Regions from separate parts of the Quadrisphaera oryzae genome, predicted to be linked through region 1. Evidence: predicted binding sites of a transcription regulator. Region 1 holds the regulator's gene; each other region holds the start of a gene.
The links. Region 1 encodes HrcA, which represses chaperone genes, less so after heat shock. Its sites were predicted from a motif close to GNTNGCACTCGGNNNNNCCGAGTGCNANC; they were not measured.
Positions count from the first base shown of each region.

Region 2: groL (chaperonin GroEL) is a predicted target of HrcA. The motif match lies at 2,339-2,367, and genes of this name have one in related genera.
Region 3: groES (co-chaperone GroES) is a predicted target of HrcA. The motif match lies at 2,467-2,495, and genes of this name have one in related genera.

Region 1 covers NZ_JACNME010000008.1:106,423-111,298, forward strand. The annotation lists gene H7K62_RS15155 (glycoside hydrolase family 15 protein) at 1-481, shown strand, start outside; gene H7K62_RS15160 (histidine triad nucleotide-binding protein) at 519-866, opposite strand; gene H7K62_RS15165 (Gmad2 immunoglobulin-like domain-containing protein) at 968-1,549, shown strand; gene dnaJ (molecular chaperone DnaJ) at 1,825-2,955, opposite strand; gene hrcA (heat-inducible transcriptional repressor HrcA) at 3,030-4,079, opposite strand; gene H7K62_RS15180 (DUF3097 family protein) at 4,290-4,876, shown strand, end outside.
Region 2 covers NZ_JACNME010000009.1:94,794-99,669, forward strand. The annotation lists gene H7K62_RS15770 (glycoside hydrolase family 2 TIM barrel-domain containing protein) at 1-443, opposite strand, end outside; gene groL (chaperonin GroEL) at 550-2,178, opposite strand; gene H7K62_RS15780 (cold-shock protein) at 2,481-2,687, opposite strand; gene H7K62_RS24130 (LytR C-terminal domain-containing protein) at 3,068-3,670, opposite strand; gene H7K62_RS15790 (DUF3263 domain-containing protein) at 3,731-3,991, opposite strand; gene H7K62_RS15795 (uracil-DNA glycosylase) at 4,037-4,723, shown strand; gene H7K62_RS15800 (SGNH/GDSL hydrolase family protein) at 4,763-4,876, shown strand, end outside.
Region 3 covers NZ_JACNME010000001.1:231,335-236,210, reverse strand. The annotation lists gene H7K62_RS00990 (amidohydrolase) at 1-858, shown strand, start outside; gene H7K62_RS00985 (aldehyde dehydrogenase family protein) at 855-2,444, shown strand; gene groES (co-chaperone GroES) at 2,635-2,928, shown strand; gene groL (chaperonin GroEL) at 3,090-4,700, shown strand.

The DNA.
Region 1 (4,876 bases):
GGAGGCGGCGCTCATCCAGCGGTGGGTGGCCGAGCACTGCTGGTCGGAGCGGCTGGGCGCCTACACCTGGTACCCCGGCACCGAGCGGCTGGACGCGTCCGTGCTCCTGCACGCCGTGAGCGGCTTCGACCGCGGGCCGCGCATGAGCTCGACCCTGGACGCGCTGCGCCGCGAGCTGGGCCACGGCCCCCACCTGTACCGCTACACGGGGGCCGCGGCCGAGGAGGGCAGCTTCGTGGCCTGCTCGTTCTGGATGGTCTCCGCGCTGCAGCTGTGCGGACGCGGCGAGGAGGCGCGGGCGCTCATGGACGCCCTGGTCGACGGGCCGGAGGCGGTGCTCAACGACGTCGGCGTGCTGGCGGAGATGGTCGACCCGGCCACCGGGCACTGGCTGGGCAACCTGCCGCAGGCGCTGAGCCACCTGGCGCTGGTCAACGCCGCCGTCACGGTGCACGAGCACCAGGACGACCAGGACGACTGAGGCGGCTGAGGCGGCTGAGGCGCCGGAGCGCCGCCGGTCAGCCGGGGGGCCAGCCCATCGGGCGCCCGCCGAGCACGTGCCCGTGCACGTGGAAGACGCTCTGGCCGACGCCCGCCCCCGTGTTGAACACCAGCCGGAACTGCCCGTCGTCCAGCTCGGAGGCCACCCGCGCCGCCGTCGCGGTGACCTCGGCCAGCACCTCGGGGTCCGCGGCGGCGAGGGCTGGCACGTCGCGGTGGTGCTCGACCGGCACGACGAGCACGTGCAGCGGGGCCTGCGGGTCGAGGTCGCGGAAGGCGACGACGCGGTCCGTGCGCGCGACCACCTGCGCCGGCACGTCGCCGGAGGCGATCCGGCAGAAGATGCAGTCAGGGTCCTGGGCCACCCGCCGACGGTACCCACCCGCAGGTGACGATCCGGTCACCCGGTGAGGGCGGTCGGCGCGTCCTGGCCCGCGCAGACCGCCCGCAGCGGTAGGAACGGGGCATGCGAGCCCACACCCGGACCCAGCGGGCACACCGCACCGCCCGCCTGACCGCCCGCGCCGGCGCGCCGGTCGCCGTCGCGATGGCGCTGCTGCTGTCCGGCTGCGGCGGGGCCCAGACCGCCACCGAGCCGGTCGGCGCCGACACCACCAGCAGCGCGGCGAGCACGAGCGCGTCGTCGTCCTCCGCGAGCTCCTCGGCGACCACCACGTCCGCGGCGAGCGGGTCCGCGGCCACCGCCGCCGGTCCCGCCGCCACCGGCTCGGGCACGTCGAAGTCCGTGGTGATCACCGCTCCCACCGAGGGCGAGCACCTGCCGGCCGGCCCGATGGGGATCGTCGGCCAGGGCTCGGCGCCCGAGGGCACCCTGCTGTACAAGATCACGCAGGCCGACGGCACGGTGCTGTCCGACGGGTACACCGACGCCGGCGCCAACGGCGCGGTGGGCGACTTCTCCATCCCCCAGACCGTCCAGAAGGGCACCTGCGCTCCCTGCACCGCCGAGGTCTGGGTGCCTGACGAGTCCGCGGGCGAGGGCAAGGTCGGCTCCGGCGCCGCGAAGGTCACCTTCTACGTCGACTGACCGCCGTCGCCTGGCCGTCGTCGGCAGGCGCCGTCGCCTGACGCCGTCGGCGGACGCCCTGCACCGCCCTCCGCAGGTGACCGTGGTCACCTGCGGACGCGTCGGCCCAGCACGGTGCTGACGCGACTGACCGCGGTCACCTCCGGAGGTGACCGCGGTCAGTCGCGTCAGCTTTCACAGCAGAGCAGGAGCAGCGCTGGACCAGTGCAGGAGCAGTGCAGGAGCAGTGCAGGAGCAGTGCAGGAGCAGTGCAGGAGCAGTGCAGGAGCAGTGCCTCAGCGGCCGGAGAAGCCCCGCTTGAGGCGGGAGAACACCCCGCCGGAGGCGGGTGAGAGCCGGCCCTCGGGGCGCTCCTCGCCGCGCAGCGCCGCCAGCTGGCGGAGCAGCTCGGCCTGCTCGTCGTCCAGACCCTTGGGCACCTGCACGTCGATGTGGACGTGCAGGTCGCCGCGACCGCCGGAGCGCAGCCGCGCCGCGCCCAGGCCGCGCAGGGTGACCACCTCGGCGGGCTGGGTGCCGGGCCGGACCTCCACCTCGCGCAGGCCGTCGAGGGTCTCCATCTCCAGCACCGTGCCGAGCGCCGCCGCGGTCATCGGCACGGGCAGGGTGGCGTGCAGGTCCTCGCCGCGGCGGGTGAAGAGGTCGTGCTGGCGCTGGACCACCTCCACGTAGAGGTCGCCGGCGGGACCGCCGCCCGGGCCCACCTCGCCCTGGCCGGACAGCTGGATCCGGGTGCCGGTGTCCACGCCGGCGGGCACGCGGATGGTCAGCGTGCGCCGACGGCGCACGCGGCCGTCACCGGCGCACTCGTTGCACGGGTCGGGGATGGTGGTGCCGTAGCCGCCGCAGGCGGGGCAGGGGGAGGTGGTGAGCACCTGGCCGAGCAGCGACCGGGCGGCGCGCTGCACCTGTCCCTGGCCGTGGCAGACGTCGCAGGTGCGGACCTGGGTGCCCGGCTGGGCGCAGTTCCCGTTGCACGTCGGGCAGACGACGGCGGTGTCGACGGTGATCTCGCGCTCGGCGCCGAAGACGGCCTCGGCGAGGTCCACCTCGAGGCGGATCAGGGCGTCCTGGCCGGGCTGGGCGCGCGAGACCGGGCCGCGCGCGGCGCCGCCCCCACCGCCGAAGAAGGTGCCGAACAGGTCGCCGAGGTCGAAGGCCTGGCCGCCGCCCGGGAACCCGCCGCCGCCGAAGCCGCCGCCGGAGCTGCCGGTCGCGTCGTACACCCGCCGCTTGTCCGGGTTGCTCAGCACCTCGTAGGCGGCCGAGACCTCCTTGAAGCGCTCCCCGGCGTCGGGGTTGACGTCGGGGTGGAGCTGGCGGGCCAGCTTGCGGTAGGCCTTCTTGACGTCCTCGGTGCTCGCGTCGCGCGGCACCCCGAGGGCGGCGTAGTGGTCGGTCGGCACGGGTCAGACGCTCCTGAGGAGTGGGCAGGTCGGTCGGTGCAGCAGGGCGGGCGCGGCAGGTGCGGCGGGGCGGGTCACCGCGCCAGGACCCTGCTGAGGTAGCGGGCGACGGCGCGGACCGCGGCGATCGAGGTCGGGTAGTCCATGCGCGTCGGTCCCAGGATGCCCAGGCGAGCGACCACCTCGCCGCCCGAGCCGTACCCGGAGGCCACGACGGCGGCGTCGGAGAGCCCGCTGTGCACGATCTCGCGGCCGATGCGCACCGAGACGCCGCTGGCGGGGTCGTCCGCCATCTCCGCGAGCAGGCGCAGCACCACCACCTGCTCCTCGATCGCCTCGAGGACGGGCGCCACGGAGGCGGAGAACCCCCCGGCGCCGCGGACGAGGTTGGCGGTGCCCGCCAGCACCATCCGCTCCTCGCGGGTGGCGTCGAGGGCGGAGCGCAGGGCGGCCGCCACGGCACCGGCGGCCGCGGCGTCCTCGGGGCGGGCCGCCGACCAGGAGGCGACCACGCCGTCGAGCGCGACCACGGCCTCGTCGGCACGGCGGCTGGCGGTGGCCGCGTTGAGGCGTCCGCGCAGCTCGGTCACGAGCTCGGGGGCCACCTCGGGCGCCTCGGGCGGCACCTCCACCGAGCGCTGCTCCACGCGGCCGCTGTCGGTGATGAGCACCAGCACCAGCCGGCGCGGGGCCAGCTGGACCAGCTCCACGTGGCGCACCCGGGCGCGGGCCAGGGAGGGGTACTGGATGACGGCCACCTGCTGGGTGAGCTGCGCGAGCGCCCGCACCGTGCGCTCCAGCACGTCGTCGAGGTCGACCGGCTGGCCGCCCTCGCCCAGCAGCCTGTCGATGGCGCGCCGCTCGGCCGGTGACAGCGGGCGCACGGCGGGCAGCCCGTCGACGAAGGCGCGGTAGCCCTTGTCGGTGGGCACCCGGCCGGCGCTGGTGTGGGGCTGGGCGATGAGCCCCTCCTCCTCCAGCGCGGCCATGTCGTTGCGGATGGTGGCCGGGGACACGCCGAGGGCGTGCCGCTCCACGAGCGCCTTGGAGCCGACGGGCTCCTGCGTGGCGACGTAGTCCTCGACGATGGCCCGCAGGACGGCGAGGCGCCGGGGCTCGGTCACGGTGCGTCCCTCCCGCTCGTCGGCACCACTGCTGGCACTCAGCAGCACGGAGTGCCAATCCTACGCCGTCCGGCCGGAGCCGCAGGTAGCGTCGATCGGGTGCCGACTCCCCCGACACCCCCGCGGCGCCCCGCGTCCGCACCGCGGTCCGCGCCGCCAGCAGCGTCGTCGTCCTCAGCGCTCTACGGCGGCTGGGGCGCCTCCGCGCCGCTGCGCCGCGGCGACACCGTCACCGACCCCACCACGGGCCGGCGCCGCGCCCGCACCGCGAGCCGCGAGGTGCCGGCGGCCGTCGGGCTGGTGGTCGAGGACGTCGAGACCGGCTGGAGCGGCGCCGTGGTGCGCGTGGAGAAGGCCGGCGGTGTGCACGTGGTGGTGCTGGAGGACTGGAAGGGCCGCACCCGCAGCTTCCCCCTCGGGCCCGGGTTCCTCGAGGAGGGCCAGCCCGTGCGGCTCGTGCCGCCCGTCGGCCCGCCCCCGGCGGCGCGGACGGCCTCGGGAGCGGCGCCGCTGCGCCCGGGCCGCACCGCCAGCGGGTCCTTCGCCGTGGAGGGCGCCCGCGCCCGCGTGGCGCGCGGCTCGAGGATCTGGGTGGAGGGCAAGCACGACGCCGAGCTCGTGGAGAAGGTCTGGGGTGACGACCTCCGGGTCGAGGGCGTGGTGGTCGAGGGCCTGCAGGGCGTCGACCACCTCGCGGCCGCCGTCGCCGAGTTCCGTCCCGGGCCGGGCCGGCGGGTCGGGGTGCTGGTCGACCACCTCGTGACCGGCTCCAAGGAGACGCGCCTCGTGGCTGACGC
Region 2 (4,876 bases), on a different contig from region 1:
AAGGCGGAGTCGACGCCCTCGAAGCGCAGCACCGCGCGGCCTCCGGCCGCCACGACGGCGGCGAGGTCGTCGGGGACGACGACGACGACGCGGTGGTCGCCGGTCGGGTTCTCGTCCGGCACGAAGGGCGGGTCGACCGGGAAGGGGTACTGCACGTTGGTGTACGCGGGCCGGCCGTAACGGCCGTCGGCGTTCTGCGGCGCGAGCTGCCAGTGGCCGGGCACGGCGAGCAGGTCCCAGGAGGAGTCGTCGAAGCCGGGCTCGGCGAAGGACTCCTCGACGTCGGCGCGCGGGCTCCAGCGGAAGCGCCAGTGGCCGGACAGGTCGAGCTCGGGCGCGTCCGAGCGCAGCGCGGCGCGGGCGGGCAGCACCCCCTGGGACGGGTCGTGCTGCTCGAACCAGTGGGGGCGCGTCGTGGCACGCACGTCGCTGTCAGCGCTCACGGCCCAACTCTGCCGGACCCCGGGGACGACGAAGGGCGGCACCCCCGGCGAGGGGTGCCGCCCTTCGGGCTTCAGCCGGTCTGGCCGAGCTGCCTGGGCTCCTGGATCAGAAGTCCATGCCGCCCATGCCGCCGTCGCCACCGGCCGGGGCCGCAGCGGCCTTCTCCGGCTTGTCGGCGATGACGGCCTCGGTGGTGAGGAACAGCGCCGCGATGGAGGCGGCGTTCTGCAGGGCGGAGCGCGTCACCTTGGCCGGGTCGATGATGCCCGAGCCGACCATGTCGACGTACTCGTTGGTGGCGGCGTTCAGGCCCTGCCCGACGGGGAGGTTGCGCACCTTCTCCGCCACGACGCCGCCCTCGAGGCCGGCGTTGACGGCGATCTGCTTCAGCGGGGCCTCGATGGCGACCTTGACGATGTTCGCGCCGGTCGCCTCGTCACCCGAGAGCTGCAGGTCGGTGAAGGCCTTGGAGCCGGCCTGGATGAGGGCCACGCCGCCGCCGGCGACGATGCCCTCCTCGACGGCCGCCTTCGCGTTGCGGACGGCGTCCTCGATGCGGTGCTTGCGCTCCTTGAGCTCGACCTCGGTGGCCGCGCCCGCCTTGATGACGGCCACGCCGCCGGCGAGCTTGGCGAGGCGCTCCTGGAGCTTCTCGCGGTCGTAGTCGGAGTCGCTGCGCTCGATCTCGGTGCGGATCTGGTTGACGCGACCAGCGATCTGGTCGGCGTCGCCAGCACCCTCGACGATGGTGGTCTCGTCCTTGGTGATGACCACCTTGCGGGCGCGGCCCAGCAGGTCCAGGCCCGCGGTGTCGAGCTTGAGGCCGACCTCCTCGGAGATGACCTGGCCGCCGGACAGGATCGCGATGTCCTGGAGCATGGCCTTGCGGCGGTCGCCGAAGCCCGGCGCCTTGACGGCGGCGGAGCGGAAGATGCCGCGGATCTTGTTGACGACGAGCGTGGCCAGGGCCTCGCCCTCGACGTCCTCGGCGATGATCACCAGCGGCTTGCCCGACTGGGTGACCTTCTCGAGCAGCGGCAGCAGGTCCTTGATCGAGGAGATCTTGGAGTTGGCGATGAGGATGTACGGGTCCTCGAGCACCGCCTCCATGCGCTCGCCGTCGGTGACGAAGTAGGGCGAGATGTAGCCCTTGTCGAAGCGCATGCCCTCGGTGAGCTCGAGCTCCAGGCCGAAGGTGTTGCTCTCCTCGACCGTGATCACGCCCTCCTTGCCGACCTTGTCCATCGCCTCGGCGATGAGGTCGCCGATGGCGGCGTCGGCGGCGGAGATCGAGGCGGTCGCCGCGATCTGCTCGCGGGTCTCGACGTCCACGGCGTTGGCGAGCAGCTGGTCGGAGACGGCCGCGACGGCCTTCTCGATGCCGCGCTTGAGGGCCATCGGGTTGGCGCCGGCGGCGACGTTGCGCAGGCCCTCGCGGACCATCGCCTGGGCGAGGACGGTCGCGGTGGTGGTGCCGTCACCCGCGACGTCGTCGGTCTTCTTGGCGACCTCCTTGACGAGCTCGGCCCCGATCTTCTCGTAGGGGTCCTCGAGCTCGATCTCCTTGGCGATCGAGACGCCGTCGTTGGTGATCGTGGGGGCGCCCCACTTCTTCTCCAGCACGACGTTGCGGCCCTTGGGGCCGAGGGTGACCTTGACGGCGTCGGCGAGGGTGTTCATGCCCCGCTCGAGACCGCGGCGGGCCTCCTCGTTGAAGGAAATGGTCTTCGCCATGAGCGGTGCTCCTCCGGAACGGGTGGCGTATCAGGCGGTTCGGGTGGTGCTGCCGACCGGCCGGGCGCCCGCGACGGACGCCGCCGTCCCGCCGGGCCTGCACCCGGGGGCCTGCGGCTCGCCCAGCACGGCCGGGGAGCGCTGGGCTCCCAGGTCCTGTGCTGGCACTCGGGGTCACCGAGTGCCAGGTACCAGATTGGCACTCTCACCCGCCGAGTGCAAACACGCCCTCCCGTCGGGCGCACCCCGGACGCGCCGACGGCGCCGCCCCCCGCGGGGGACGGCGCCGTCGGACCAGGGGATCAGGCGCCAGCGAGGCGGACGGCCTCCGCCTGCGGGCCCTTCTGACCGGTGCCGACCTCGAACTCGACGGCCTGCCCCTCCTCGAGGGAGCGGTAGCCGTCCATCTGGATGGCGGACCAGTGGACGAAGACGTCCGGGCCACCGTCGACGGTGATGAACCCGTACCCCTTCTCAGCGTTGAACCACTTCACGGTTCCGAGTGCCATGGTGCGTGCTCCTGCAGCGGTGCGGTGGTCGAGGAGGGGCAGTGCGCCCGACCCCGGGTCTGGAGTCCGTGGGACCTCGCGGCCCCCCGTGCGGCCCCCCTGGCGTGCGTGCTGGAGGAGTCCTGTCGCCACTTGAACTGATCGACCGAGCCGCAGGGTAGCGGCCCGCGAGCCCGCTGGGCGAGGTCCACGAGCAGGTCAGCGGCGTGCCGGCGGCCTCCGGGCCGCGCCGCCGCCGCGTCCGCGGGCGGCGCGCGGCGCCCACCACCCCGCGCGACCTGCGGCAGACGGATCTCGGGGCCGCCGCCGGTGGGGCTCCGCAGGGCCTGCCCCCCGTCCGAGGCGCTGTCCCACCCGCGGAGGACGGGCGGGGGCGCGGGTCAGCGCAGGAGGACCGTCAGCGACCCGGCCTGCGCCGACGGGTCCAGGGCCGCGGTGGCGCCGATCGCGGCCGCGAGCGCCTTCGCGGAGCCCTCGAGCTGCGCGCTGGGGTACAGCACGGTGGTGGCCGCGTGGGCGGAGCGCTGGGCGGCGCTGGCGTTGCCGGTGCTGGCGACCTGCCAGCCCTGGGCCCGCACCTTCGCCGCCTCCTTCGCGGCGAGGCCCGAGGTGGAGGTGCCGTTGAGGACGACGACGGGGGCCTTCGCGCCCGCGGAGGCCGAGGAGCTCGCGCTCGGCGACCCGGCCGGGGACGCCGCGGGAGCGGAGGCGGCGCCCGCGCCGGCGGAGGGGTCCTGGGCGGCGGCGGACGGCTCGGTCCCGGCTGCTGCCGCGGCCGCGCCGGCGCCGGACGCGGAGGCGGGGTTGCCGAGGGTGCTGTAGGCGACGACGCCGACGCCGACCGAGGCCGCCACGACGAGCGCCACGACCACGGGCGCGAGGACGCCGCCGGGGCGCGCGGGCGCGGCGCGGTGAGCGCCGCGGCGGCCGTCGCGCGGCGGGGTGACGGCGTCGAAGTCGTCACGCGGGTACGGCGAGCTCACGCGTCGACGGTACGTGCTCGGGGGGCGCTGCGAGGGTGGAACGCGCTGACGCGCGGCGCGTCAGGGGCCGGGCTCGGGCTGGGGGTCGACGTCGAGGTCGCGCCCCGCGGTGCGCTGCGCGCGCAGCCGCCGCAGCCGTCCGACGAGCACCGGGTCGACGGCGAGGGCGTCCGGGTCGTCCAGGAGGGCGTTGAGGCGCTGGTAGTAGCGGGTGGCCGACATGTCCAGCTCGTCGCGGACCGCCTGCTCCTTCTCGCCGCGGCGGCGGAAGGTGCGCCGCTCCAGGGCCAGCACCTCCAGGTCCCGCTGCGACAGCGCCACCGCCCCACCCTGGCAGAGGCGCGCCCGGCAGGGCAGCGTGGGAGCGTGCCCGCTCCCCTCCCGCCGTCCCCGCTCGCCGCCGTCCACCCCAGCTGGGCCGCCGCCCTGGCGCCCGTCGAGGAGGAGCTGGCCCGCCTGGGGGCCGAGCTCGCCGCGCGCCGCGCGGGCGGCGAGGAGGTGCTGCCGGCGCCCGAGCACGTGCTGCGCGCCTTCGAGCAGCCGCTGGAGGCGGTGCGGGTGCTGCTGCTCGGACAGGACCCCTACCCGCGCCCCGGGCACGCGGTCGGGCTCGCGTTCTCCGTGGCACCGCACGTGCGGCCGCTGCCCCCGACGCTGCGCAACCTGCTCAAGGAGCTGGTGGCCGACACGGGGCTGCCCTCCCCCAGCACGGGGGACCTCTCGCCGTGGGCGGAGCGGGGCGTGCTGCTGCTCAACCGGGTGCTCACCGTGCGCGCGGGGGACTCCGGCTCCCACCGGCGCCTCGGCTGGGAGCGCGTCACCGACGCCGCCGTGCGCGCCCTCGCCACCCGGGGCGGTCCGCTGGTGTCGGTGCTGTGGGGGCGGGACGCGCAGACCGCCGCGCCGCTGCTCGCCGGGACCGCCGTCATCAGCGGGGTCCATCCGAGCCCGCTGTCGGCCTCACGGGGGTTCCACGGCTCCCGCCCCTTCACCGCCGTGGACGACGCCCTGCGGGCGCAGGGCGCCGACCCGGTGGACTGGTCGCTGCCCTGAGCAACGAGTTCCTGGGCGAGGGGCGCTAGCGTGCGCCGCGTGGACGCTGCACCGCTGCGCACGTACCGGCGGTACGTCGCCGTCGGAGACTCCTTCAGCGAGGGCATCGACGACCCCGACCCCCGCACCCCGGGCCGGCACCGCGGGTGGGCC
Region 3 (4,876 bases), on a different contig from region 1:
CACCACGGCGGCGCCGCCGGGCGGATCGAGGTCTGGGTGGGGCTGGAGCACCCCTTCTACGCCGTGGAGGCCGCGCAGCGCCGAGCTGTCGCGATGGCGCACGACCTCGGCACCGGCCTCTACACGCACTGCAGCGAGTCGCGCGACGAGGTCGCCGAGTTCGAGCGGCGCTACGGCGCACGCCCGGTGCGCGCCCTGGAGCGCCTCGGGATGCTCGACGCCCCGCGCACCGTGCTGGCCCACGCGGTCTGGCTCGACGACGACGAGATCTCCCTGCTGGCCGACCGCGGCGTCGGCGTGGTGCACAACCCGGTCAGCAACATGAAGCTCGCCAGCGGCACAGCCCGCGTGCGCGAGCTGCTGGCCGCGGGCGTCGCCGTCGGCCTGGGGACCGACGGGGAGAAGGAGAACAACAACCTCGACGTGTTCGAGGAGCTCAAGGCCGCCTCGCTGCTGGCCAAGCTGCGCGACCTCGACGCCGCGGCCCTGCCCAGCTGGGACGCCTTCGCCCTCGGCACCACCGGCGGCGCGCGGGCCCTGGGGCGCGAGGCCGACCTGGGCTCCCTGGAGGTCGGCAAGAAGGCCGACGTCGTGGCCGTGCGCTCCCGCACCCCGCGCATGACCCCGCTGGTCACCTCGGGGCCGCTGCTCAACGTCCACCACAACCTCGTGCACGCCGTGCGCGGGTCCGACGTCGACCACGTCTGGGTGGACGGCGCCCCGGTCGTCCGCGACGGGGCGCTCGTGCACGCCGACCTCGGCGAGCTCGTCGACGACGCCCGAGCCGCCGCGCCCGGCCTCTTCGAGCGCCGCGCCGCGTGGGTGGCCGAGCACGGTCTCCCGGAGGTGGCCTGGTGAGCGCTGCGCCCGCGGCCCTGGTCGACGGTGGCCGCGCGCCGGCGGAGGCCGTCTCCACCCCCGTGCGGGCCCTGCTCGACGCGTGGTGCTCCGAGCCGGCGGGGCTGTTCACCGCGGGGCAGTGGCACCCCGCCGCGACCGGGGAGCGCCGGACCACTCGCGACCCGGCCACCAGGGCGGTGCTCGCCGAGGTGGCCGAGGCCTGCGCCGAGGACGTGGGACCCGCCGTCGAGGCGGCCCGGGCCGTCCTCGACGACCGGGGCAGCACCTCCTGGTGGGCGGCGACGCCCTCGGCGCGCGGCCGCCTGCTGTGGCGGGTGGCGGACCTGCTGGCCGAGCACGCCGAGGAGCTCGCACAGCTGGAGGTGCTCGACCAGGGCAAGACCCTCGCCACGGCCCGCGGGGAGGTGGCCGGCGCCGCCGAGCAGTTCCGCTACTTCGCGGGAGCCGCCACCAAGGTCACCGGCACGACGTTCCGTCCCTCGGCGCCGCTGCCCCCGTACGCGGCGCCGGGGACGCGCCTCGTCGCGAGCACCGTGCTGGAGCCCGTGGGCGTGGTCGCCGCGATCACGCCGTGGAACTCGCCCCTGCTCATGGCCGCCATGAAGGTGGCGCCAGCGCTGGCGGCCGGGTGCGTCGTCGTCCTCAAGCCCGCTGAGGACACCCCGCTGACGTCCGTGCGGCTGGTCCAGCTCGTGGTCCGCGCCCTGGGGGAGGCGGGCCTGCCCCGCGGGGTCGTGTCGCTGCTGACCGGCGGCGGCGCGGTCGGGGCGGCGCTCGCGGAGCACGCGGGCGTCGACAAGGTGGCCTTCACCGGTTCCACCGCCACCGGGCGCGCTCTCGTGAGGTCCGCCGGGCGTCCCGGCGGCCACCTGCCCCGGCTCACCCTGGAGCTGGGCGGCAAGTCGCCGGCCGTCGTCATGGCCGACGCCGACATGGCCTCCGCGGTGCCTGGCGTGGCGCGCGGCGTCTTCGCCAACTCCGGCCAGGTGTGCGTGGCCGGGTCGCGCGTCTACGTGCAGCGCGCCGCGCACGACGCCTTCGTCGAGGCGCTCGCCGCGCAGGCCGCGGCGCAGGCGCTCGGGCACGGGCTGCACCCCTCCTCCCAGCTCGGGCCGCTCGCGAGCCCCGCGCACGCGGAGCGGGTGGCCCAGCGCCTGGCCGACGGCGTCGCTGCCGGGGCGCAGGTCGTGGGCGGCGGTGGTCCGGTGGAGGACGCCTCCGGCGGCGGCTGCTTCTTCGCGCCCGCCGTCGTCGTCGGGGCCGACCCCTCCTCGCCGCTGGTGCGCGAGGAGGTCTTCGGCCCCGTGGTGGTCGTGGCGCCGTTCGACGACCTCGAGGAGGTGGTCGCCGCGGCCGACGACACCGACTACGGCCTGGCCGCCAGCGTGTGGACGCGCGACCTGCGCACCGCGCAGCGGGTGGTCGACGGCGTGCGCGCGGGGACGGTGTGGGTGAACTGCCACGCGGTGTTCTCCCCGGAGCTCGTCAAGGGCGGCCGGCGGACGTCCGGGTGGGGCGTGGAGAACGGGATGGAGGGGCTGGCGGGCTACCTCGAGGGCAAGACCGTCTGCTCGCTGGTCTGAGCGGGCGTCCTCGGCGGGGCGGGCTGGCACTCGGGTTGACCGAGTGCTGACGGCCTCACTACTGTCCTTCTTGGCACTCTCCCTGTGAGAGTGCCAGCGCCCGAGGTCGGAGCGGCACCCGCGACGACGCACCGGCCCCCGGCGCGCGCATCCGTCCGTTCCGCACCACCAGCGAAGGGGAGGTCCGCCCGTGTCGGTCTCCATCAAGCCGCTCGAGGACCGCATCGTCGTCAAGCCCCTCGACGCCGAGCAGACCACCGCATCCGGCCTCGTCATCCCGGACACCGCCAAGGAGAAGCCCCAGGAGGGCGAGGTCCTGAGCGTGGGCCCGGGCCGCATCGACGACAACGGCAACCGCGTGCCGCTCGACGTCAAGGTCGGCGACAAGGTCATCTACTCCAAGTACGGCGGCACCGAGGTGAAGTACGGCGGCCAGGAGCTGCTCGTGCTCTCGGCGCGCGACGTGCTCGCCGTCGTCGCCTGAGCGACACCGCAGATCTGATCGACCTCTGATCACGGCTCGCCCCGGCGGCCCCACCGCCGTCCGGCGGGGGCCCCGGGGCGTTCGCCGTCCCGCACCCCGCTGACGCGCCGCCGGCCGGTCAGCGAGCCGTCAGCCACCAGCACGCCATCAGGAAGAAGGACATGGCCAAGCAGCTGCAGTTCGACGAGAACGCCCGCCGCGCCCTCGAGCGCGGGGTCGACGCCCTCGCGAACGCCGTGAAGGTGACCCTCGGCCCGAAGGGCCGCAACGTGGTCATCGACAAGAAGTGGGGCGCTCCCACCATCACCAACGACGGCGTCACCATCGCCCGCGAGGTGGAGCTGGACGACCCGTACGAGAACCTCGGCGCCCAGCTCGCCAAGGAGGTCGCCACCAAGACCAACGACGTCGCGGGTGACGGCACCACCACCGCGACCGTCCTGGCGCAGGCCATGGTCAAGGAGGGCCTGCGCAACGTCGCCGCCGGCGCCAGCCCCGCCGGGCTCAAGCGCGGCATCGACAAGGCCGTCGACGCGGTCTCCGAGAAGCTGCTCGCCACCGCGCGCGACATCGACGACAAGGGCGAGATCGCCCAGGTCGCCACCATCTCCGCGCAGGACTCCTCCGTCGGCGACCTGCTCGCCGAGGCCTTCGACAAGGTCGGCAAGGACGGCGTCATCACCGTCGAGGAGTCGTCCTCGATGAACCTCGAGCTCGACTTCACCGAGGGCATGCAGTTCGACAAGGGCTACATCTCGCCCTACTTCGTCACCGACTCCGAGCGCATGGAGGCCGTCCTCGAGGACGCGCACGTGCTGCTCTCGCAGGGCAAGATCAGCTCCGTCCAGGAGCTGCTGCCGCTGCTGGAGAAGGTCCTGCAGACCTCCAAGCCGCTGTTCATCATCGCCGAGGACGTCGACGGCGAGGCCCTGTCGACGCTCGTCGTCAACAAGATCCGCGGCACCTTCACCGCCGCCGCCGTCAAGGCCCCGGCCTTCGGTGACCGCCGCAAGGCGATCCTCCAGGACATCGCCATCCTCACCGGCGCCCAGGTGGTCAGCCCCGAGGTCGGCCTCAAGCTGGACCAGGTGGGCCTGGAGGTCCTCGGGTCCGCGCGCCGCGTGGTCATCACCAAGGACGACACCACGATCATCGACGGCGGCGGCGACGCCGACGCCGTGTCCGACCGCGTGCGCCAGGTCAAGGCCGAGATCGAGAACACCGACTCCGACTGGGACCGCGAGAAGCTGCAGGAGCGCCTGGCCAAGCTGGCCGGCGGCGTCTGCGTCATCAAGGTCGGCGCGGCCACCGAGGTCGAGCTCAAGGAGAAGAAGCACCGCATCGAGGACGCCGTCTCGGCGACCCGCGCGGCCATCGAGGAGGGCATCGTCGCCGGCGGCGGCTCGGCCCTCATCCAGGCCGTCTCCGCCATCGACGCCCTGGAGCTCACCGGCGACGAGGCCACCGGCGCGCAGATCGTCCGCCGCTCGGCCGCCGAGCCGCTGCGCTGGATCGCCGAGAACGCGGGCCTCGAGGGCTACGTGGCCGTCGAGAAGGTGCGCGGCCTGGAGGCCGGTCACGGCCTCAACGCCGCCACCGGCGAGTACGTCGACCTCGTGGCCGCGGGCGTCATCGACCCGGTCAAGGTCACGCGCTCCGCGCTGCGCAACGCCGCCTCGATCGCGTCGATGGTGCTCACCACCGACACTCTCGTGGTGGACAAGCCCGAGGAGGAGGCCCCCGCGGCCGCCGGCCACGGGCACAGCCACTGAGCTGACGCTCCGCCCGGGTGACCGGGCGCACGTCGGAGCCCCCCGGACCGCTGGTCCGGGGGGCTCTGCCGCGTCCGGGACCGCTCCGCGGTGACCAGCGAGGTGGCCAGCGAGGTGGCCAGCGAGGTGGCCTGCTGCCCACGGGGTGGGCTCGTGCCCGGGTGCGGTGCCTGCGC